DNA from 2 places in the Bradyrhizobium sp. USDA 3256 genome. Region 1 is predicted to be linked to the other one. Evidence: predicted binding sites of a transcription regulator. Region 1 holds the regulator's gene; the other holds the start of a gene.
What was found. The regulator LexA, encoded in region 1, represses DNA repair genes until DNA is damaged. The targets are predictions, from matches to a motif close to TGTTCNNNNTGTGTTCNG.
Positions count from the first base shown of each region.

Region 2: the regulator LexA is predicted to act here: its motif matches at 5,480-5,497, upstream of ACVWY5_RS41640 (DNA recombination protein RmuC).

Region 1 is NZ_JBSSAE010000002.1:3,474,135-3,481,223, reverse strand. Features, by position in the region: gene ACVWY5_RS18060 (MFS transporter) at 1-423, opposite strand, end outside; gene ACVWY5_RS18055 (ComEC/Rec2 family competence protein) at 857-3,142, shown strand; gene ACVWY5_RS18050 (hypothetical protein) at 3,139-3,363, opposite strand; gene ACVWY5_RS18045 (hypothetical protein) at 3,509-3,937, opposite strand; gene lexA (transcriptional repressor LexA) at 4,194-4,898, opposite strand; gene ACVWY5_RS18035 (molybdopterin molybdotransferase MoeA) at 5,142-6,353, opposite strand; gene ACVWY5_RS18030 (HAD family hydrolase) at 6,373-7,005, opposite strand.
Region 2 is NZ_JBSSAE010000002.1:8,439,751-8,446,839, reverse strand. Features, by position in the region: gene ACVWY5_RS41675 (pyrimidine 5'-nucleotidase) at 1-27, shown strand, start outside; gene dapD (2,3,4,5-tetrahydropyridine-2,6-dicarboxylate N-succinyltransferase) at 140-985, shown strand; gene ACVWY5_RS41665 (DUF805 domain-containing protein) at 1,059-1,670, shown strand; gene dapE (succinyl-diaminopimelate desuccinylase) at 1,688-2,854, shown strand; gene truA (tRNA pseudouridine(38-40) synthase TruA) at 2,990-3,727, opposite strand; gene fmt (methionyl-tRNA formyltransferase) at 3,727-4,662, opposite strand; gene def (peptide deformylase) at 4,831-5,358, opposite strand; gene ACVWY5_RS41640 (DNA recombination protein RmuC) at 5,529-6,737, shown strand; gene ACVWY5_RS41635 (GIY-YIG nuclease family protein) at 7,002-7,089, shown strand, end outside.

The DNA.
Region 1 (7,089 bases):
ATGTTCGGCGACGTAGGTGATGGCGCCGCCATATTCGCCGCCCAGGCACAGACCCTGGATCATCCGCAAGCCGAACAGAATGAATGCGGCCGTCAGGCCGATCGACTGATACGTTGGGATCAGTCCGATCGCTCCCGTTCCCAGGCCCATTCCGCTCAGCGTAATGAGGAATGTATATTTGCGGCCGACCCGATCGCCCATCCATCCGAACAGGAAGGCCCCCAGCGGGCGGATCAGGAATCCCGCAGTGAACAGCGCGATCGTGCTCAGCAGGGCTGCGACGGGGTGGGATTGCTCAAAGAACTTGACCGACAGAACCGCGGCCAGGCTGCCAAAAATATAAAAGTCGTACCATTCAATGATGTTTCCCACTGACGCAGCGACAATCACGCGGCGAAAATCGCTTGGTACTTGAATTGCCATGTGCTGCTCCTCTCAAATGCAAACGCTACTCCTCGCGTTTTTCAGCGATCTATCCGCTCGCGGAGTGCGCGTGGTGCACGGCGTTACAGGCGAGATTTTGTGCGTTCGTCCGCAACGCCTGATCTCAGGGGAGTTGTGGCCACCTGAGAGGAGCTCCAGCGGCCTTCAAGTGCCGCGAGCCGTCACTGCCTCATCCCGGTCTCTTTGGGAGCGGAGGCATCGGGACAGTCTATTCCTAATGTGATCTGTATCTTAGTGAGACTTTCGGCTCGATCGATTTGACGCAGGCGGCAGCTGCGGCCCGGCGCGAGCTAGGCAAGGTGCAGGACGATCCAGATACCCGGGCGTTGCCGGCCCGTATTCTGCATCCGTTCCGCTAGTCGGGTGACGGGGCCATCCGCTAGCCTGCCGCCCGGCAGGGATCGCAAGCGGAATGGCGGAGCAGGGCACGACGCCGGGCGGCAAACGCGGCTACGCGGGGACGTGGCCGCCGCGCGCGGCCGCGCCGGCCGGCGGCTTTCTTCCGGCCCGCGTCGGCATCTGGAAGCCTCTCGTCGAGACATTGCGGCAATGGGCGCGCGCCGAGGCTGGCGCGGGCCGCCTGTTGCCCTGGGTGCCGGTGGCGTTCGGCACCGGCATCGCGTTCTATTTCGCGGCCGAGCACGAGCCGGTGCTGTCGGTCGCGGCCACCGTCGCAATCCTGCTCTGCCTGCTGGCGCTGCTGCTGCGGCGGCGCAGCGTGTTTCCCGTCATCGCGCTGCTTGCCGCGGTGGCCGCGGGTTTTGCGACGGCGACCTGGAAGACGGCGCGCGTCGCTCACACGGTACTGGCGCGGCCGATGTTCTCGGTGGCGCTGACCGGCTTCGTCGAGACGCGCGACATCCGCGAGAAGACCGATCGTTTCGTGCTGCGCGTGGTTTCGATGGAGAGCCCGCGCGACATGACGAAGCTCGATCGGGTCCGGCTCTCGGTGAGGAAGGGCACCGCGCCCGATGTCGGCAGCTTCGTTGAGTTGAAGGCGCGGCTGTTGCCGCCGCTCGGGCCGCAGCGCCCGGGCTCCTATGATTTCGGCCGTGACCTCTATTTCCAGGGCATCGGCGCCTCCGGCTTCGTGATGGGCGCCGTCAAGACCAGGGAGCCGCCTGCGGCCGGCGGCTTTGCGCTGCGCTACGCCGCCTTCATGCAGGGCCTGCGCGACGCCATCGACGCGCGGATTCGCACCACGCTCGACGGCGACCAGCGCGCGATCGCAACCGCATTGCTCACCGGCCGGCGCGATGCGATCTCGACGCCGGTCAACGATGCGATGTTCATCTCGGGGCTCGGCCATGTGCTGTCGATCTCCGGCTACCACATGGCCGTGGTCGCCGGCGTCGTGTTCTTCGCGGTGCGCGCGCTGCTTGCGCTGTTTCCGGCGCTGACGGCGGCGCATCCGATCAAGAAATGGGCCGCGGCGGCCGCGCTGGTCGCCGCGGCGTTCTATCTGTTGCTGTCGGGCGCGGAGGTCGCGACGCAACGGTCGTTCTTCATGACCGCCGTGGTGCTGCTCGCCGTGATCGTCGACCGACGCGCGATCACCTTCCGGACGCTGGCAGTGGCGGCGCTGATCGTGCTCGCGATCGCGCCGGAGGCGCTGGTGCATCCCAGTTTCCAGATGTCGTTTGCCGCGACGCTCGGGCTGGTGGCGCTGGTGCAGATCGGGCTACCGAACCTGCTGGCGTCGCCCGACCATTCGGCAACCGCGCGGGTCGCGCTGTGGGGCGGGCGCGAGCTCACGATGCTGATGCTGGCCTCGCTGGTGGCGGGGCTGGCGACGACGCCCTATGCCGCGTTCCATTTCCATCGCGTGACGCCCTACGGGCTGCTCGCCAACCTCGCGGCGATGCCTGTCGTCTCGGCGGTCGTGATGCCGGCCGGCCTGCTCGGGCTCGTCGCCATGCCGTTCGGCTTCGATGGACTGTTCTGGGCGATCATGGGTCTCGGCATCGACTGGATGATCCTGGTGACGCAATGGGTCGCCGCACTCCCGGGTGCGGTCGGCCGCATGGCGGCGTTCGGCATCGGGCCGCTGATCGCAGCGAGTGCCGGCATCATCCTGCTCGGGCTGCTGCGCACGCCGCTGCGCTGGTCGGGCGCGGTGCTGCTGCTGGTGGCCTCGGTCTGGGCGCTCAGGGTGCCGCAACCGGACGTGCTGGTGTCGGGCGACGGCCGCAACGTCGCGGTGCGTGGCGGTGACGGACGGCTGCATCTGATGCACAGCGCCAAGGATGCATTTTTGGTCAAGGAGTGGCTGGCGGCGGACGCCGACGCGCGCACCGCCACCGATGCGTCGCTCGGCGAGGGCGTCTCCTGCGATGCCGGCGGCTGCGTGACCCAGGGACCCGGCGGCGCCTTCGTCGCGCTGGCGACCCGGCCGGAGGCGCTGGCGGACGACTGCGAGCGCGCAGCCCTGATCGTGACGGCGCGGCCGGCGCCGCAGGGCTGCGCGGCATCGGTGATCGATGCCGAGCGGCTGCGCCGCCACGGCGCGCTGGTGCTGCGACGGATCAGGGACGGCTACGCCGTCGATGCAGTCAAGCCCGGCGGGATCGACCGGCCGTGGTCGCCGGCGGTTCCCGGCGACGGCGAGAGCGAGACGACGCTACGCGCGCCCGCCGCCGCGCCGCGGCCTGCGGTGGATGCGACGCCGGCTGAGACCGATCTGCAGGGCGATGATTAGCTGTGGTCTGGCGAGGGGCCGCTTGGCAGCTCGAACAGGCCGAGATGATATTCGTCGGAGTCGGGGGCGTCGGGCTTCTTGACGAGAGTAAAGGAAGCCTCGGGAAATTGCTCCCAGACTTTCAGGTCGTCGGCCGTTACCGTCAGCCAACCGAACCGGAACAGGTAGCGGCCCGGTTCCGTGACGCGTCCAGCCTTTTGCCATGTGACCTTATCGACCACCGCGCACGTCCTCCGTGCCCGATGATGCGCCAAGGCGCCGGCCGACGCAAATCTCCTTCTGCGCCCCGGAAGCGGGAGTCCGGGGTCGCCCGAAATTGCTTAGGTCATTCGCCGCCGAACAGCTCATTCCGCGGCGACGATGCGCTCAACCCAAAAACAGCGTTGCGAATGCGGAGGGCCGCCGCTCCACAACCTTCGGCTTCTGCTCGACCGGCGGATGCAGCGCCGGCAATTGCAGCACGCTGACGCGCTGTCCCTCGACCAGCTGGGTCACCAGCACATGGCTGCCGTCGGGGAATTCGACCGCGTCATGATGCCGATCGGGCACGTCGGGCTCGACTTCGTTGAACACGCCGACGCGATAGTTCAGCGTCTTGGTCCAGATCCAGCGGCTGTCGTAGCGAACGTTCTCGGCGAAAGCGAGCTCGGTGCCCGGCAGCATGCAGACCGCGACAGTGGGATCGTTCTCCGAGGCAAAGCCGCGGGTCGACGTGCCGCGGAACGTCGTCGTGATCAGCGTCTCTCCGACAATGGCGGGGCGCGATGCCACGGCGTGCAGACTATAGTCACACATCGGATGGCTCCTCATTTCGAGGTAGCGACCCGTGCCTCTCCTTGAGGCATTAGGGCCTCTACCAGAGTGGACGATAGCGAACGAGCGTCTGCTCGTTTCTGGGCGATTGTACGACTGGTCCGAGATCGCTCCGATCACAAACACGCGACGCTGCGCGAGAGGTATCGGAGCGCATCGGGCAGGCCGTACGCTACACTATCATGCAAGGAACGATCCGACGTGTTGCTCGTTCCCGGCCGCCGCAAGTATTTGCAATTCAGTATTTGCGATAAAGGCCGATCAGCTTGCCCTGGATGCGGACCCGGTTCGGCGGCAGGATGCGCACTTCATAGGCGGTGTTGGCCGGCTCGAGCGCGATCGATGCGCCGCGGCGGCGGAAGCGCTTCAGGGTGGCTTCCTCCTCGTCGATCAGCGCCACCACGATGTCGCCGGTATTGGCGACGTCGTTGCGCTGGATCAGCGCCATGTCGCCGTCGAGGATGCCGGCATCGACCATCGAGTCGCCGCGCACCTCGAGCGCATAGTGCTCGCCGGCGCCGAGCATGTCGGGCGGCACGCTGATGGTGTGGCTGCGGGTCTGCAGCGCCTCGATCGGCGTACCGGCGGCGATCCGGCCCATCACGGGGACCGCGACTGGACGGTTGCCGTCGTCCTCGGCAATCGGCGGCGTGCTGGCGCGCCGGCCGAGGGTGCCTTCGATGACACTGGGCGTGAAGCCGCGGCGACCGTTGCCGGCGCCGGCCGAGAGTTCGGGCAGCTTGATGACCTCGATGGCGCGGGCGCGGTTCGGCAGGCGGCGGATGAAGCCGCGCTCCTCCAGCGCAGTGATCAGGCGGTGGATACCGGACTTCGAGCGCAGGTCGAGCGCATCCTTCATCTCGTCGAAGGAGGGCGGTACGCCGGCCTCTTTCAAACGTTCATTGATGAAACGCAGTAGTTCGTACTGTTTGCGCGTGAGCATCTCGAGTATTCCCCCGGTTGATAGCGTCGTTCGATTCCGAGACTCTTCTGGTGGGGCCTGCAGGCCGGGCCTGACCTCAGGAGCATGTGCTCAATGCACCTGCTTCCACGCGGCTTCCCGATTGTAGACACCAGTACTCGAAACAAATCATGAACGGACACTATATGTTCGATATGTGTTCCGCAACCACTTAATTTCCGGTGAACGTGTCGGGCAACGCACAATCGGCGGGGCGCGAAAACCCTATTCGGGCAGTGTCAGAATTTCGCATTCGCTGCCTTTGACGGCAGCCGCCGCAAACGGCGGACGCACGAGAAGCGCCCGTGCCGCAGCGAGATTCCCGAGCAGCGACGAGTCCTGCTGCGTCACCGGGGTTGCGACCAGCGTGCCGTCCTCGCGCGCTTCGAGACGCGCACGCAGATAGTCCTCGCGCTGGTCGTTGGCGGCGAGGTCGCGGCCGAGCAGGGCGCTTGCGCGGCGATGATGAATCACTTTCCGGCCGCTCAGCGCCCGAATCAACGGCACCAGGAACAGGAAGGCGCAGACATAGGACGACACCGGATTGCCGGGCAGGCCGATCACCCGCATCGCGCCGAGCCGGCCGTGCATCATCGGCTTGCCGGGCCGCATCGCAATCCGCCAGAACGCCATCTCGACGCCCTCGGCTTCCAGCGACCGCTTGACGAGATCGTGGTCGCCGACCGAGGCGCCGCCTGTCGTGATGAGGATATCGGCGCCGGCCTCGCGTGCCCGGCGGATGCCGGCCGTGGTCGCCTCCACCGTGTCGGCGGCAACGCCGAGGTCGACGGTCTCGGCGCCTTCGGCGCGCGCCAGCGCCCGCAGCGCGTAGCCGTTGGAATAGACGATCTGGCCGGGACCGGGCTGCGAGCCCGGCATCACCAGCTCGTCGCCGGTCGCCAGCACCGCGACCTTCGGGCGGCGGCGCACCGTCAGTTCCGGATAGTTCATGGCGGCCGCCAGCGACAGCGCGCGGTCGGACAGGCGGCTGCCGCCGGCGAGCAGCACCTCGCCCTCACGGAAGTCGACCCCGGCCTGGCGGATGTGCCGCCCGACGCTGGCGGCCTCCGAGATCGTGATGTGGTCGCCGTCGACGGCGGTGTCTTCCTGGATGATCACGGCGTCGGCGCCGCTCGGGATCACGCCGCCGGTGAAGATCCGCACCGCCTCGCCGGCGCCGACCGTCCGCTCGAACGGCCGGCCGGCGGCGACTTCGCCGATCACCTTGAGCCGGGCCTTTAGATCGGCCGCATCGGCGGCGCGCACCGCATAGCCGTCCATCGCCGACATCGGCTGCGGCGGCTGGGTGCGCAGCGCCGCGAGGTCGTGCGCAAGCGTGCGGTGGTAGGCGGCATCGAGCGCGACCATCTCCTCCGGCAGCGGTTCGGCGCCGGCGAGGACGGCGGACAGGGCATCGGCAACCGGCATCAGGGCCACGCTCAGAGCTCCTCAATTCCTAATGTTCAATACCAAGTGCGGTCAAAGCCCTTGCCACGTCATCCGTCGATGTCACGTGGATAGCATGAAGGCCGCGCGCCCGCGCACCTTCGATATTGGCGGCCAGGTCGTCGAAGAACAGGATCCGCGACGCCGGCACGCCGATGGCTTTTACCACATGATCATAGGCCTCGGCGTCGGGTTTGCGGAAGCCGATGCTCGACGACAGGAAGACGTTGCGGAAATGGCTGAGCAGCTCGGCATGGGTGACCGAGAAATGCGCGACATGGGCCGGATTGGTGTTGGAGAAGGCGTAAAGCGGCATTTGCCTGGCGGCCGCCGCGACCAGCGGGGCGATGCCCGGCATCTCGCCGGTGAAGATCGCATTCCAGCCTTCGAGGAACTGGGCGTCCGTGATGTTGATGCCGAGCGTCCGGCGCAGGCTTTCGAAGAACGCCGCGTCGTCGATCCGGCCGATCTCGTGATGCTTGAAACTGTCGTCGACGACAAAGCGCGTGGCGAGCTCGGCGGGCGCACAGCCGGCATGCTGCGCCCAGTGCGCCATCACCTTGTCAAAGTTGATGTCGAGCACGACGCGGCCGATATCGAACAGCAGCACGTCGACGGAGTTGGGAGTGAATTGCGAGGTCATTGCGTGAAACCGTGTACGAGAATTGCGGGCGGGCGGCAATGTCCTCGATTTGTGCGGCAGGTGTGCGACGGGCGTTAAGCGCGC
Region 2 (7,089 bases), 5.0 Mb from region 1:
CTGCAGCGGCTGAACGGAAAGCCCTGACCTCTCCCCACGTCGTCTCGGCGAAAGAGTTTGCCTTGACTCCGCTGCCCCAAATTCCGAAAAAGCCCCGCAAAATCCCGTCATAATCCCCGATGCGCCAAGGATTGTCCCGATGTCGCTGTCCGCTCTCGAAACCACCGTCAACACCGCGTTCGACGCCCGCGAAGGCATTTCGACCTCGACCAAGGGCGAGGTCCGCGAGGCGGTCGACCACGCGCTGGAGCTGCTCGACAAGGGCGAAGCCCGCGTCGCCGAGCGCGAGACGAGCGGCAAGTGGAAGGTCAATCAGTGGCTGAAGAAGGCCGTGCTGCTGTCGTTCCGCCTCAACGACATGGGCCAGATCGCGGGCGGCCCGGGCAAAGCATCGTGGTGGGACAAGGTGCCGTCGAAATTCGAGGGCTGGGGCGAGAACCGTTTTCGCGACGCCGGCTTCCGCGCCGTGCCGGGCGCGATCGTGCGTCGCTCGGCCTTCATCGCCCGCAACGTCGTGCTGATGCCCTCCTTCGTCAACCTCGGCGCCTATGTCGATGAAGCCACCATGATCGACACCTGGTCGACGGTCGGCTCCTGCGCCCAGATCGGCAAGCGCGTGCACATCTCCGGCGGCGTCGGCATCGGCGGCGTGCTCGAGCCGCTGCAGGCCGAGCCGGTGATCGTCGAGGACGACTGCTTCATCGGCGCGCGCTCGGAGGTCGCCGAGGGCGTGATCGTGCGCAAGGGCGCGGTGCTGTCGATGGGCGTATTCCTCGGCGCCTCGACCAAGATCGTCGACCGCGAGACCGGCGAAATCTTCGTCGGCGAGGTCCCGGAATATGCCGTCGTGGTGCCCGGCACCCTGCCGGCCAAGCCGCTGAAGAACGGCCAGCCGGGACCTGCCACCGCCTGCGCCGTGATCGTCAAGCGGGTCGACGAGCGCACCCGCGCCAAGACCAGCATCAACGAGCTGCTGCGGGACTGATCGAACCAATTTCGATCCGACGCCGACATATCTCCGGGCCGCGAAGAATTGCCGCAGCCCGGAGTTTATTTTCATGGACTGGGCCAACTACCTGTTCGGCTTCAAGGGCCGCGTCAACCGGGCCAAATTCTGGCTCGCAGGGCTGATCATCGTCTGCTGGATGATGTTCCTGGCCTTACTGGCGGTCTCGGCCGGCCTCGGCGGCAAGAACGGGTTCAGCTTCAATGTCGACGACATCTTCCGGGCCTTCGACCCCGACAGCTACAGATCGCTGAGCTGGGCCGGATTGCCGGCATTGCTGGTCAAGGCCTGCGGAACGTTCTTGTTCGTTTGGGTCTATGTCGCTGTCTCGATCAAGCGTCTGCACGACCGCGACAAGAGCGGCTGGTGGATGGTCCCGTTCTTCGCGATCCCGGGTCTCATGAGCCAGTTCTCGGATCGGCTCCCCGATGAATCCTATTGGGTGATGGCCGCGGGCCTGATCGTCTTCGTGCTCTATGTCTGGGGCTTCATCGAGCTCGCCTTTTTGCGCGGCACCAGCTACCCCAATCGTTATGGCCCCAATCCGCTCGGGAAAACCCATGTGCGGCAAGGCCGCGACAGCGAGTCGCGCTCCGCGCGCGGCTGGGATCAGCAGAGCGAGCTCGATATCGTGCCGCACAAAGCTAGTCCCCCTGCCGTGTGACGTGTTAAGCGAGGCGCATGAGTGATGCCGTCTCGATTACCCGCGATCTCGTTCGCTGCCCCTCCGTCACCCCGGCCGACGCCGGCGCGCTTGGCGTTCTCGAAAACCTGCTGAAAGCCGCAGGCTTCGAGGTCCACCGCGTGACCTTCTCCGAGCCCGGCACCGCCGATGTCGACAACCTCTATGCGCGCATCGGCTCTTCGGCGCCGCATATCACCTTCGCCGGCCACACCGACGTGGTGCCGCCCGGCGATGAAGCGGCGTGGACGCTCGGCGCGTTCTCCGGCGAGGTGAAGGACGGTTATCTCTATGGCCGCGGCGCCGTCGACATGAAGGGCGGCGTCGCCTGCAGCGTCGCCGCCGTGCTGCAATATCTCAGCGACCATGGCGGCAAGCCTCAGGAAAACGGTGGGGGCTCGATCTCCTTCCTGATCACCGGCGACGAGGAAGATGTCTCGATCAACGGCACCGTCAAGCTGTTGAAATGGTGCGCCGAGCGCGGCGAGACATTCGATCATTGCGTGCTCGGCGAGCCCTCGAATGTCGAGGTGCTGGGCGACATGATCAAGATCGGCCGGCGCGGCTCGCAGTCCGGCACGCTTGTTGTCGAGGGCGTGCAGGGCCACGTCGCCTATCCGCACCGTGCCTCGAACCCGGTGCCGGATATCTCGCGGCTGATCGTGGCGCTGAGCGACGAGCCGCTCGATCACGGCAGCGCGCAGTTCCAGGCCAGCAACCTCGAATTCACCACGGTCGATGTCGGCAACACCGCAAGCAACGTGATCCCCGGCCAGGCGCGGGCGAAATTCAACATCCGCTACAACGACAACCACACCCAGGAGAGCCTGCGGCAGCTGGTCGATGAGCGGCTGGCGAAGGCCTGCGGCAACCGGATCCGCGCCCATATCGATTGGCAACCGTCGAACTCCAACGTGTTCGTCACCCAGCCCGGGCCGTTCACCGACCTCGCGGTCGCCGCGATCGAGGAGGTCACCGGCCGCAAGCCGGAGCTATCGACCTCCGGCGGCACCTCGGACGCGCGCTTCATCTCGAGCTATTGCCCGGTGATCGAGTTCGGCCTGGTCGGCCAGACCATGCACCAGGTCGACGAGCGCACGCCGGTGGCCGATCTGGAGAAGCTGACGCGGATATATCGAGGCGTGCTGGAGCGGTATTTCGGGTAGGCCAGCCGCCCGGCCGGACAAAAACATCGAAAACAACCCCATGCACAGTAGGGATTGGGGCTACCAGTCATCCACCCGCACCAGATACAGCGTGGTATTTCGGGTAGGCTCTACCTACGCGATCATTCACACCGCCTAGTAATCCACCCGCATCAGGTAGAGCCCGTCCGGCGGCGCCACGGGGCCGCAAGCGGCGCGGTTGCGGGCGGCGAGCGCGGAAGCGAGGTCGTCGGCGCTCCAGCGGCCCTCGCCGACCCAGACCAGCGAGCCCACCATCGAGCGCACCTGGCTGTGCAGGAACGAGCGCGCCGACGTCACGATGTTGACGGCGGCGCCGTCACGGGTGACGTCGAGCTGATCGAGCGTCTTCTCCGGTGACTTGGCCTGGCACTCGGTGTCGCGGAAGGTGGTGAAATCGTGCTTGCCGAGCAGGCGCTGCGCGGCGGCGTGCATCGCGTCGGCATCGAGCGCGCGCGGCACGCGCCAGACCCGGCCGATGTCGAGCGCGAGGTTCGCGCGCGTGTTGGTGATGCGATAGAGGTAATGCCTCCTGGTCGCCGAGAACCGCGCCTCGAAATCGTCCGGCACGATGTCAGCCGCGAGCACGCCGATCGGATTGGGCCGCAGATGCGCGTTCAGCCCGTCGCGAAAGCGGCCGGGCGGAAAATGCTTGGCGATGTCGCAATGCGCGACCTGGCCGCGCGCATGCACGCCGGCATCGGTACGCCCTGCGCCATGGACGCGCACGTCCTCGCCGCAGATCGCCTTGACTGCCGCCTCCAGCGCGCCCTGCACGGTCGGCGCGGTGTCCTGGATCTGCCAGCCGGAGAACGGCGTGCCGTCATACTCGATGGTGAGCTTGTAGCGGGGCATCAGCCGAGCCGCGCAGGCGACTTCAGCGGCGTGCCGCGCAAAAAGTCCGCTGCCTTCATCGGCGCCTTGCCGGCGCGCTGCAGGTCGAGGATCCGGATCGCGCCGTCGCCGCAGGCGATCGCGAAATTGTCGTCGAGCACATCGCCCGGCTGGCCCGAGCCTTTCGCCTGCTCGCAGCGCAGGATTTTCAGCCGTACCGGCTCGTTTTCGCCCGCGAGCTCGCACCAGGCGCCGGGAAACGGCGAGAGCCCGTGAATGTGTCGCAGCACCGCGTGCGCCGGCTGTGTCCAGTCGATCCGCGCCTCGGCCTTCTCGATCTTGGCCGCATAGGTGACGCCGTCCTCGCTCTGCTTCGTCAGCTGCAAGCCGCCGCGCTCGAGCCCGGCCATTGCGCGCACCATCAGGTCGGCACCGAGCGGCGCCAGCGCGTCGTGCAGGTCGGATGCCGTCATGCTGTCCGTGATCGGCAGCCGCTCGGCCATCGCGACGTCGCCGGTGTCGAGGCCGACATCCATCTTCATCACCATCACGCCGCTCTCAGCATCGCCCGCCATGATGGCGCGGTTGATCGGCGCGGCGCCGCGCCAGCGCGGCAGCAGCGAGGCATGCAGGTTGAAGCAGCCGAGCCTGGGCGCGTCGAGAATGGCCTGCGGCAGGATCATGCCGTAGGCAACGACGACGGCGGCATCCGCGTCATGGGCGCGAAACTCCTCGAGCGCTTCCGAGGTCTTGAGGGTCTTCGGCGTCAGCACGGGAATGCCGAGGCGGCGCGCCTCCTGCTCGACCGGCGTCGGTTGCAATTGCAGGCCGCGCCGCCCGCCCGGCTTCGGCGCGCGGGTGTAGACCGCCACGACCTCATGGCCATGGGCCACGAGTTCCAGCAGCGTCGGCACCGCGAAATCGGGCGTGCCCATGAAGATCAGGCGGAGAGGCATGCGGTCAGATTCTTCCGGGAGGATCCAATCTTCGTCATGGCCGGGCATAGCCGTCAAGGACGGCGTCGCTTTCGCTCGCCTATGCCCAACCATCCACGTCTTTGGTCTCCCAGAAGGAAGACGTGGACGCCCGGGTCAAGCCCGGGCATGACGGCGGAGTGCGCGCGCCTACTCCGCCGCGCGCTTGGCGGCCTTCTCGAATTTCTTGAACACGCGGTCGCGCTTCAGTTTCGACAGATAATCCACGAACAGCACGCCGTTGAGATGATCGATTTCGTGCTGGATGCAGGTGGCGTAGAGCCCGTCCGCATCCTCCTCATGCACCGTGCCGTCAAGATCGGTGAATCGCACGCGCACCCGCGCCGGCCGCTCGACCTCCTCGTAATATTCGGGGATCGACAGGCAGCCCTCTTCGTAAACCGACAGCTCTTCCGAACGCGCAATGATCTCCGGATTGATGAAGACGCGCGGCTTCGCCGTGGTCTCGCCGTTCTCGTCGCGCTTGGCGAGGTCCATGGTGATCAGCCGCAGCGGCTGCGCGACCTGGATCGCCGCGAGCCCGATGCCGGGCGCGTCATACATGGTCTCGAGCATGTCGTCGGCCAGCTTGCGGATCTCCGGCGTCACCTTCTCGATCGGTTTCGACACCAGCCGCAACTGCTTGTCCGGCAGGATGATGATTTCTCTTAATGCCATGGCGGCGATTTAAGCTGCTGACTTCATGGGGTCAATGCGCTCAGGAACCCGTTAGGATAACCTTAACCACGTTTCTTCACCCCGCATTAACCCGGAAAATCAGGAATGCATTTACCATAAACGTTCCCTCTTCGTTCGCGCTTAGCCGCGAATCGGCTACAAGGGCCGACATGAACGAGATTCTGCTCACGATTGGCGACCTTCCGGTCCGTGTCTCCGACGCATTGATCGGCCTTGGCGCGCTGGCGCTGATCCTGCTGTTCGCCATCACCGTGGTGATCGCGCGCGCCAGCCGGCGCGGCGCGGAACTCGCGATGGCCCAGGCCATCCGCGCCGACGAGCTGGAAGAGCGGCTCGCCGACATGCTGCGGGCCCAGAGCGAATCCTCCGGGCGGGTCGATGCCATGGCGCAGGCGCTGGCCGGCCGCCAGGCCGAGATGGCCCGCGCGGTCAACGAGCGACTCGATTCGGTGACCCACCGGGTCGGCCAGTCGATGGAGCAATCGACCCGCAACACGATGGATTCACTGCGCGTGCTGCACGAGCGACTCGGCATCATCGACCACGCGCACAAGAACCTCAACGAGCTCACCACCCAGGTGACGACGCTGCGCGACGTGCTCGCCAACAAACAATCGCGCGGCGCGTTCGGCCAGGCGCGGATGGAGGCGATCGTCCAGGACGGCATGCCGAAGGGCTCGTTCGAGTTCCAGTACACGCTGACGTCGGGTAAGCGGCCGGACTGCGTGGTGTTCCTGCCCGACCAGCGCCCGCTCTGCATCGACGCGAAATTCCCGCTCGAGGCCATGACCGCGCTGCACGATGCGCGCAGCGACGAAGAACGCAAATTCGCCAGCCAGCGGCTGCGCGCCGACGTGCTGAAGCATGTCAGCGACATCGCGGAGAAGTACCTGATCCCGGGCGAGACCCAGGACACCGCGCTGATGTTCGTGCCGTCGGAATCGGTCTATGCCGAGATCCATGACGGCTTCGACGACGTGATCCAGAAGGCCTATCGCGCCCGCGTCGTGCTGGTGTCGCCGTCGCTCCTGATGCTGGCGATCCAGGTGATGCAGCAGATCCTGAAGGACGCCCGCATCCGCGACGCCGCCGACCAGATCCGCAACGAGGTGATGCATCTCGGCGACGACCTTGGCCGCCTGCGCGATCGCGTGCTCAAGCTGCAAACCCATTTCGGCCAGGTGAACGAGGACGTCAGGCAGATCCTGATCTCCGCCGACAAGATCGAGAAACGCGCCGGCCGGATCGAGGAACTCGACTTCAGCAAGTCCGAGACCCCGATCGAGGTGCCGCGCTTCGTCAAGGGCAGCACGTCCAACCTGTTCCCCGCCCCACGCAAGCTGCAGGCGGGGGAGTGATTGTTGTTTCTAGACGTTGTCCGGCGTGCGCCACCCAATCGATGTCATCGCCCGACTTTATCCCGAAATAGCCGTGGGTGGCGGATAGGCCTCTGGGATACTGGATCGCCCGGTCAAGCCGGGCGATGACAGTCTTTTGGGGGCTGATTCTGGGAACAACTTCTCTATGACCGCACCTAGTGATGTTGCTGACCAAAGATCGCACCACATAATCAGCTGTCATCGCCCGGCTTGACCGGGCGATCCAGTATCCAGAGGCGGCAGATGGGGGCACGCAGCTATTACGTCTACATCCTCGCCAGCCATATCGGCGGCACGCTCATCGGTGTGACAAACGACCTCATTCGTCGCG